3 regions of the Bacillus sp. HSf4 genome follow, and region 1 is predicted to be linked to each of the others. Evidence: riboswitches for the same ligand, from Rfam matches in the RefSeq annotation. Region 1 holds a riboswitch; each other region holds the start of a gene.
The links. Region 1 has a riboswitch for thiamine pyrophosphate ahead of P3X63_RS14345 (nucleoside 2-deoxyribosyltransferase). Riboswitches for the same ligand answer to the same signal wherever they lie in the genome.
Positions count from the first base shown of each region.

Region 2: another riboswitch for thiamine pyrophosphate. It lies ahead of tenA (thiaminase II); the one in region 1 lies ahead of P3X63_RS14345 (nucleoside 2-deoxyribosyltransferase).
Region 3: another riboswitch for thiamine pyrophosphate. It lies ahead of thiT (energy-coupled thiamine transporter ThiT); the one in region 1 lies ahead of P3X63_RS14345 (nucleoside 2-deoxyribosyltransferase).

Region 1 is NZ_CP120679.1:2,778,081-2,781,358, forward strand. It holds gene P3X63_RS14335 (class I SAM-dependent methyltransferase) at 1-371, opposite strand, end outside; gene P3X63_RS14340 (thymidylate synthase) at 371-1,378, opposite strand; gene P3X63_RS14345 (nucleoside 2-deoxyribosyltransferase) at 1,393-1,839, opposite strand; TPP riboswitch at 1,917-2,020, opposite strand; partial or broken gene P3X63_RS14350 (sigma-70 family RNA polymerase sigma factor) at 2,350-2,658, shown strand; gene P3X63_RS14355 (Rok-like winged helix domain-containing protein) at 2,809-3,054, opposite strand; gene P3X63_RS14360 (hypothetical protein) at 3,219-3,278, opposite strand, start outside.
Region 2 is NZ_CP120679.1:1,341,718-1,344,995, reverse strand. It holds gene tenI (thiazole tautomerase TenI) at 1-608, opposite strand, end outside; gene thiO (glycine oxidase ThiO) at 1-7, opposite strand, end outside; gene tenA (thiaminase II) at 583-1,284, opposite strand; TPP riboswitch at 1,370-1,478, opposite strand; gene P3X63_RS06820 (monovalent cation:proton antiporter family protein) at 1,537-3,278, opposite strand, start outside.
Region 3 is NZ_CP120679.1:3,269,159-3,272,436, forward strand. It holds gene P3X63_RS16890 (GntR family transcriptional regulator) at 1-950, opposite strand, end outside; TPP riboswitch at 1,112-1,211, shown strand; gene thiT (energy-coupled thiamine transporter ThiT) at 1,321-1,905, shown strand; gene P3X63_RS16900 (class D sortase) at 1,926-2,498, opposite strand; gene P3X63_RS16905 (processed acidic surface protein) at 2,592-3,278, opposite strand, start outside.

The sequences.
Region 1 (3,278 bases):
CTTTTGATACGTTGATCACTCTCTGTATTAATAAAGACGTAACAGGCCATAGCAGCATCAACTGAATGATCTGGTAAGAAGGAAAGATTATCATGTTCAATTAAATGATAGTCAACATGTGGATGCTTTCTTTTTGTCTTTGCTATATCTAACATTTTACTTGATTCATCTACTGCGATTACATTGCAATCTATTCTTTCAGCTAACCTATATGCTACCTTTCCGGGACCACAGCCAAAATCGAGCACCTTTTTAATATCCGCTTTATCAAATTTACGAAAAACATACTCAAAACCTAATGTTTGTTCTAAAACGTCGTTATAAGCATCGAATTTACCAGCAACACTGTCTTCTTTCCAAGAAGTTTTCATTAAATTCCCCCCTTTTGTTTAGTTGAGAAGTAATTAAACCACTTATTTCTAACAAAAAATTGATAAATAGGAAGTAACCCTTGAAATAGAGAATGATCCATATCTCGTTTATAAGCAATATGCTGATATATACTGAAAAGTAAAAGAATCTGTTTCCAATATTCAGGTAAGTCTAGAGTTTCAATATCCTGCTTTGACATTGAAATTTGATCTTTTCTAAGCAAAACCTCATATTCTAAAACTGTTTCGATGAAGGCCCAATTATTCCCGGCAGGCATTTTAGGAAATTCAAAAGCCGCGATATCATTATGGGTTTTAGCTTCCTCAAGTACTGTTTTTGCCCATTCGTTGTCCGATTCGTAAATATGAATAGAACCAACATTATGGAAATATTCCCCGACTTCTAAACGAAGTTCTCTCGCCATTAATTCTTGCATAAATGTAAAAGAGAACAGATCACTAATCATTCCTCGAAATGCATCATTTGCACGCATGACGGAAGACATGTATAACTTGTTTTCTCTTATGAAAAATTGCAAACCGATTGTACAAGAAACATCAATGTTTCCTGAAACGAAGAGTTCCGAGGCATCAAATATTTGAATAAAAGCCCTTTTTGAATCAACGTCTTCTTGTGTCAAAAGATTTTTTATTCTATTCCATTGATTTAATTTTGCGTTTCCAAATTCAAATATTTTAGGCCCATACGCAGTACCTGTTAATGTTTTTTTATTCATTGAATATAAAGGCATTTTTTTATTGTAATAACTAATAAAATCTAAGTTGTTATTCCCCGATAAATACCATAAAACTTCAGCAAAATTAAACACGATATTTGTTTTTCTAGAGGGTAAGTAAGTGACACGTTCTATTGGATTTTCAAGGGTCAGATGATAGTTCAATTTTTCTTTGCTTTTTTGTCCACGCGGTGAATTCAAAAATTCAGGGTTGTAATAGATGTCATACAGGGTTTCCATATATGCTTCATGAAAAGTTTTCTTTCTCATTTAGATTCCACCCTTTATTTTATAAGGATACTTTTAATCTTCTTTAATAAATCATCGGTATCTTTAAAATTAATGTATTCAACATCAGCTACTACATTTAACCCTTGGATTAAGAATGCATAATCCCTATCATTTTCTAGTAATAACACTATCTTTTTTTTCAAGGCAGAAGCCCATCCAATTTCTATATGAGTTCCAGGAGAAGCCGGTGAGCCAGGAAAAGCTACAAAAAGGTCGCAAGTGCTTATTTCATCAAAATCAATTTTAGTGCATTGTTGGGGTGTCATGAAATCTTTCCCCCATCCTTCTCGCTTATGGGCATTATGAACTAACCATCCTTCATTTTCAAAAAAAGAAATTAACGACTCTAACTTTCCCCTTTCATGTAAACTCATCAATCCGGTATTCTCATCTACTAAACTTTTAAAAGGCCCTGCTAAAAAAACTTTTTTAGTTGTCACTTTAATATCATCCTTTCAAATAAATAAAGCCACTTTCATATGGAAAGTGGCTTAAATATAGATAAGATAAAAAAATCTCTCTAATTTTTTCACTTCCCTACGTTGGTGTTAACCAAATCAGGTTCAAAGGGTCAGGACTTATGTCTCTTCTCAGCTTCTAAAAGCTCCCCCAGTGGATAAAATATAAATATTTACTTTAATTCTAAACTATTCCATACCACTTGTCAAACAATGATAGGATTAACGTTGAACCCTACGTATCAACCGACAAAAGTTTTTTTGAAAGTTAACCATGAGTTGCATTTGATGGCATGTCATGGCTACGCCTAGAGAGATTCTCTAATGTAGTAGCAAAAAATGCCGATATAGTTCGCTATTTTTTAATTAGTTTTAGTTTCCCATCAAGTAAAAGGATATTACCTAATAAAATTAACCGATAACAGTAAGCTCCCTAAAAAACAAGTTAATTGTTTATCTCTTTAACGCAACAAAAACGGATAACCTGTGAGTGGCATTGAAATCAGCCTCATCGATGTCCTCAAATCGGAAAACGAAGACGTCATCGACACCATCCAGCTCAACATGGAGCTTGAAAAAGTCAAAAAATACATCGACATCCTCGACGGCAGAGAAAAAGAAGTCATCGTCGGCCGCTTCGGCCTTGATTTGAAGAAAGAAAAAACGCAGCGCGAGATCGCGAAAGAGCTCGGGATTTCGCGGAGCTATGTGTCGCGGATCGAAAAACGGGCATTGATGAAGATGTTTCATGAGTTTTACCGGGCGGAGAAGGAGAAACGAAAAAAAGCGAAGGGGAAATAACGCTGTAGAAGCCGGCCAAAATTCCGGCTTCTATTTCTTTCACTAGGTCCTCAAAAAGGTGGAAATTTATGAAAATTATATTCCCCCAGTATTACAAGCGCTCCATTTTTTAAGTCCTCACCAAAATATATCGTCCTCTATGAGGTTTTCTTATCTCTGGATTTTTTTCTTTAATTGATCCATAAATACCGTCATATTAGAGATTTGTCTACCAGTTTTCTTTTCAATCTTCTTTTGCAGATTGATACTTCTAATTGGCTTTTCCTGCTGCTTTAATATATTTAATGCTGTTTCATGTAAGGTCTCTGATTCAACTCTGCGCGGTCGCCTTTTTTTCTCACCTGCCTTATTGATTGGGTGTTCGATGCGTTTTAATGTTACATTTTTTTGTTGCATTTCTTTACATCATTTGCTGTTAGTTCAACGACCTCAAATAAAGATGGATTCTTCTTCCCTTTACTCAGGTCGTTCTAATTCTCTTAAACGTGCATAGATCTTCTCTCGTACTGATCAGAACGAGAGAAGTATTGACATTTCAAGTTTATCTAATTCTACTAACCTCATACGCAAAGCTTCTCTTTGATCAGGCATCTTCCTAACGACTGTGCATACGGATCATT
Region 2 (3,278 bases), 1.4 Mb from region 1:
TTTTCATATGAATCTCCCTTCATGATCGAGGAAAGCCGTGCGGCTGCCGCATGCGGGCTGTCGCTCGAAAAGATCCCCGACATGACCGCGATCCCGTCAGGATCAGCCTTCTGCACGTCAGGAAGCGTTTTTGCGGTGATCCCGCCGATTGCGATAACCGGAATGCGAACGGCCGCCTTCACATCAGCGAGGCTCGCGGTTCCTCTTCCTGTCCGGCCTTTTTTGCTGTCTGTCGCAAAAATATGGCCGAACAGCACGTAATCGGCCCCTTCTTTTTCAGCCTGAACCGCCTCTTGAACCGAGTGAACAGATTTGCCGATTTTCAGATGCGGAAAACGATCTCTCACACACTTGACAGAAAAGCCGTGCGACGGCAGCTGAACACGATGGATATTGTGGAACAACGCGACATCCACCCTGTCATTGATGACGAGCTTTTGTTTATCCACGCCGCCGATGAGCAGCCTGCTGATTAAATCAGATATGTCGCCTGTATGCTTTGATCTCTCGCGAATGTGGATAAAGTCAGCAGCATTCTTGATGGAAATAATTTTTGCCGCCAATTCCTCCACAGAATGCCTGTTATCGGTGATCGCGTGAAGCTGCAACCTGATCCACCCCGCTTTGTGACCAGCTTTCTTTTTGATAGGCCATATCCCAGAACCGGTATTCGTAAAAGCTGGAGATGACGAAGTTCTCCTTCATCTTCTCGCGGGTTTTCTCATCAGCGTCTTCAGCCAGTTCATCGAAGCGGTTGATCTGTTCCGTTACAGATTTTTTAAACCAGCCTCCTCCGTATGTCGCGATCCATTCCTGATACACGGCATTGTCAGGTTTGCACGTTTTCAGCGTTTCGCCGACCTCGTAGTAAAGCCAATAGCACGGAAGCAATGCGGCGAGAATTTCCGCAAAATTACCGCTCATGACGGAACGGTACATGTGGCTCGTATAGGCATATGCCGTAGGCGACGGCTGAAACGCGTTGATTTCTTCTTCTGTAATCCCCAAAAGATCAGTAAATTTTCTATGGAGCGACATCTCGGCTTCATATGTGCCTTTCGCGTGGTCAGCCATCCGGCTTGTCGTATACAAATCTTGAGCATATGCCGCTCCAAAGGATTGGACTTTGGCAAAGTGTGTCAAATAGTAGGAATCCTGCATGACATAGTATTTAAATCGATCAACCGGAAGTGTGCCGTCTCCGATTCCTTTGATAAACGGGTGGACAAAGCTGCCTTCCCACCATTCGGCAGCGCTTTTTCGGCATTCTTCTGAAAATTTCATTTCAAGGCTCCTCCTTCATTCCTGAAAAATGAAAAAACCACTTTCCCCGCAGGAAAAGTGGTTTGGAATTTGCATATAGACATCGTCAAATACCTTGCCACTTCCCTACGCAGGTTTGAACCTGTTCAGGTTATGAGGGTCTAAAAGTCACACTTTTATCTCAGCCCTTATCAAGGACTCCCCTAGTGGAAAACATTTCTTTTTCATTCAGTTATACTTTAATCTTATCACGAAATAGAAAATGGTCAAGCATCAGTCTTCAAGCGTTTTTTTCAATTCTGCGATATATTCGCGCGAACCGGTGGCGATCAGCCTGTCGCCCATCTTCAGTCTTGTATCCCCGTGGGGCACAAGGCTGTCGACGCCCCGGAAGATCCGCACAAAAATGACATCTCCTGTAAAAGGAAACTCCCTTAACAGTACGCCGTCAAACCGGTCATTGTTCATATTGATCTGATATAAAGATGCATCCTGATTGGTCAGGAGCTTCATAACCCCCGGCGCTTCAATAAGGGCACGGAGCAATGTTTTCGTTGACAAGAGAATCGAGAATGTGTCGATCCCTTTTTCTTTCAATTCGCTTTCCGCCTGCGGCGAATCTGCGCTGGCGATAATTCTTTCCACCTTTTGCTCCTTCGCGTAAAGCGCAATTCCCGTGTTTCGCTCTTCATTTCCCGTCGCCACGACAAGAATGTCTGTTTCAAAAACGGCAAACGATTTTAATGTGTCATATTCATAATCAGGCAGCACTTCCACATCAAAGACGGAATCGGCCAGCTTCTCTTCTTTCTTTTCCTGATGAACATGGAGAATCCTGACGTTATATTCTTCAGGAGACAGTTCAAGTGTGACCGGAAGCGTCATTTGATTGGCGCCGATAAAAGTGATCGTCTTTTTCTCTATTTCGTTTTCCGCTTTCGGCATCAGCTTTTTAAAGCCGGTCGGTGTAATGATGCATGTGATCACAGCCACCAAAATCAGCGCGCCGGACATTTGCGCATCGATCACGCCGATGCGTTCGCCGATCGTCGTCGCTGCAATGACAAGAGACAGTGTCGATGTCAAAAGAAAACCTGAAGCCAGCACGGTTTTCGTGTCATACCATTTTTTCAAAACCAATGCGGGAATCACCTTGCTGATGAGTAATGCTACAAAGAGCAGCGGAATCATCACTAAAATTTTCGGGTTTCCAAAAAGCGACCAAATATCAAGCTTGACACCGGTCATCACAAAAAAGATCGGGATTAAAAAGCCATAGCCGAATGAATCAAGCTGCTGGACGAGCTCTTTGTTCGGTGAAAGCAGCGACACGAGCACCCCAGCTAAAAATGCGCCGAGAATATTTTCCGCGCCGAGCGATTCCGAAAGGGCGACCAGTACGATAATCAAAGTAAAAATCGCCCTTGTGCCGATTTGAATCGTCCCTTTTGACATCACTTCTACGAAAGAGCGCTTTTGAAAGACCCTTCCGAAAAGGTAGAGGACGACGCCTGCGCCAAACAATATAATCAACAGCCACATGTTGCTGTTTTCTTCACCATAGATCGATGCAAATACCGCCAACAAAATCATCGTCGCAAGATCGGCAATCACCGCCACAAGCAAAATAATCTGGCCGATATTCGTCTTCATGAGACGCTCTTCCTTCAAAGTCGGGACGACGACGCCGAGAGAAATCGTTGAAATGATCAGCGTCATTAAAAAGGCGTTATCAATAAATCCGGCCAGTACAAAGCTGTATGACAAGCCGAGCGACAAAATAAATATTCCGACAAAGATAAAGGCAGCCGTCGTAAATGTATTGGGAGCTGCTTTTCCGTTTGGGAGAAGCAATTTTTTCTTTCCTTTTTCAAAAGCGGAAAAATCAATTTCAAGACCGCTTAAAAACATGAGAAAAATAAATCCGAGCATCGACAGTGTTTCCAACCATGCATCATGTTCTGCAACAAGGTTGAAGCCGCTCTTGCCGATAATAAGCCCCATAATGATTTCCG
Region 3 (3,278 bases), 490 kb from region 1:
GAAGTCAACTTGACTTCCGAGGCCTGGCTTAAATGCGAATCATCATAGCCGACAATCGAGATGTCCTCAGGTACTTTCAGACCGAGTTCCCTAATCACATCAAGCGCTAAAAGGGCAATTTGATCGTTATAGCAGAAAATGGCCGACGGACGATCTGAAGAAGACAGGCGTTTTCTCACCTCAGAGACGGTCTTTTCTTCCTTGTTTTCTGTCGTATAGGTGACAACCATGTCCGGATAAAAAGACAGGCCGTTTTCTCTGAAAGCGCGGATAAAACCTTTCATTCTGTTGACGCCTTGCATGTCATCCTGTTTAAAAAGGCCGAACACTTTTTCATGGCCGAGCTTGATTAAATGGTCAGTCGCTATAAATCCGCCGTATTCATCGTCTAAAATAAAATGGGGCGGATTCAGCTCCTGATAAAGCTGATTGATCATCAGGTAAGGGATATGATGCTGTTCAAGCGTCAGGTAGTAGTTCAAATTCGGATTGAAGCTTCCGGTTTTCGTCGGTTCAACGATCAATCCGTCAATGTTTTTGTCAAGCATGTTGACAAGGCATTGTTTTTCTTTCTCTATGTCATTATTCGTGCTTGCGACGAGCAGCGTATACCCTTCACTCGACAACGTCGATTCGATCCCCCTGATAATGTAGGGAAAAATGTAGTCAGACAAATAGGTCGTGATGACGCCGATCATTTTATGTCTTTCCCTGCCTTTGTCAGAAGGTCGGAGGCGATGTGAGCAATATGTTCCTGAGCCCTGTTCCCTGTACAGAAGGCCTTCATGAACCAAGTCACCGATAGCCTGCCGAATCGTATGTCTGCTGACATCAAAAATTTTCATTAATTCATTTTCGGAATGAATTTTTTCCCCAGGCTTGACTTTGCCCTCATATATCCATGATTTAATTTGATTTTTGACCATGCTGTATTTTGTATGCTCACTCATCAGATCAACCCTTTACTGCATCTTGTACGTACGAATAAGTCCTATTATAAAGAAAGGAAGACGTGATTGCTACATATTGGAGAAAATAAGCAAATTTTTTTGAATATTTATCTTGTCGTCTGTTTTCTTTTTTAGTATAGTAGAAAATAACTAAATAACATGATGACCACAAGGGGAGCCTTCGGGCTGAGAGTGAACAACCGTTCTGACCCTTTGAACCTGTTAGTTAACGCTGGCGTAGGGATGTGGCAAAGTCATTCTAATTGCATCCAAAGCAGTGCGTGGAAAACTTTCCTACTCCTTCCCCGCATTGCTTTTTTATTGGGAAAGAAGTCCAGTATCCCTTTGTTCATCAAAAGTGAGGGTTACAATGAATCAATCAAAACAACTCGTACAGCTTATTGAAATTGCAATCATGACAGGAATCGCAATGATTTTAGATGCGATTTCCGGGATGTTTTTAAAAATGCCCCAGGGCGGTTCGATTGCCATCATGATGATCCCGATTTTTTTAATCTCTTTTCGGCGAGGACTGAAAGCCGGGCTGATGACCGGATTGCTGGCCGGATTGCTCCAGTTTGTCACAGGGGGGCTTTTTTACGTTCATCCGATCCAATTTCTGCTCGATTATTTTATCGCGCCAACAGCCGCTGGAATCGGCGGTTTATTCGCAGGTCCGATCCGAACTTCGGCCGCGGAAACCGCAAAAGGGAAGCTTGTTGCTTATGTCACGCTTGCGGTCTTTTTTGGAAGCGGACTGAAATTTCTCGCCCACGTCATCAGCGGTGCGGTCTTTTTCGCAAATTATGCGCCGAAAGGGACTCCGGTTTGGATTTATACCTTAACGTATAATGGCACATATATGGTTCCGTCATTTGTCATTTGCACAATCGTGCTCTGTCTGCTGCTGCTGACGGCTCCGAGGCTTCTGAGGACGGGCGATGATATGAGATAAAAAAACAGCGGACACCTGGTTTAGGTGCCGCTGTTTTTCCGTTCCAGCAAATCAGCTACCAGAACATAACGCTCTGGCGCAGAACCGATAAAATCAAACGGGTAGCAGGTGGAAACAGTCAGCGTCGCTCTCGGTTTGGGGACGATCACCGTCCGATCATCCGCATCAACGATTCGAACCTTTTTCACTTGATAGGTAAAGGTTCCGTAGACGGCTTTTATCATTAAGCGGTCCCCTTTCCCCACTTCCCCGAGCCTTCTGAAGATCGTATCGCGATGGCCCGACAGAACGGAATTATCATCTTCACCAGGCAGCACTGATCCGGCAAAATGGCCGACTCCCTTTTGAAGTTCATCCTCGTCAGTTCCATGATAAATCGGAAGCACGGCATTGATTTTCGGGATCACAAGATCACCGATTTTTTCACCGTTTGCAAACGACTGCTCAATCACGGTTTTTTCTTTTTTTTCGGCTGGAACGGGCTTTGTTTCTGGGACTTTCTCTTTTTTCATCTCCTGAAATGAAAACAGGGTATAGCCATGAAGCAGCTTAAATCCATTTGACGTCGTTAAATAGAGCCCTGCCGCTATCATCATGATGGATAACACCAATAACATTCTTTTTTTCCGGGATCTTCTGATCTTGACTCACTCCCCATAAAAAAGCGCCCATTCGCTTGCGTTTCTTTAAGCTGCCTTCCGAAGCCTTCTGACCATGAAAAATCCGCCAGCCATCAAAACGAATCCAAGCATGGACCATTCCGCATAATGCCCTGCAGTTTTTGGAAGCTTTGCCCCTGTAACCGTCTTTTTCACATGAGATTTCTTTGCATCATGCTTAACAGCGGTTTGCGTTTGCTTCACTTTTGAACCTGTATCATGAATGAGATCCGAGCCGATCATTTCAGGTGTAAGCAACACATCCAAAATGAAATTTCCTTTCAGATCGTAGACTTCCACAAGAAGGCTCGCTCCCTTCAGCTCATCTGCGCTGACAAGGGTTGTCAAAGTCACCGCTTTTTTCTTGCCGTCCTTGACAAGGTAATATTTCGTTTTCACTTCAAGCGTCTTTTGAAGATCATTCAATACAGAAATCATTTCCGCGATGTCTTGGCCTGACAGTTCTGATACCGACTCAAAATCAGCTACCGCTTCAAGCCGTTCCCCCAGCGCCAACAGATCGTTTTCAAAATTGGGATTTTTGTCCCGCACATTGCGAAGATGATTGACAAGCCTCTCCCATTCAGAATCGTCAACGCCTAATTCCTGAAAGATGTTGCCGATTTCCACATCATCACCTTCTTCATATGTCACTGAAAAAAGGGCGTCATCCAATTCATATTCAAACAGAAACACGTCAAGGATGTTTTGTCC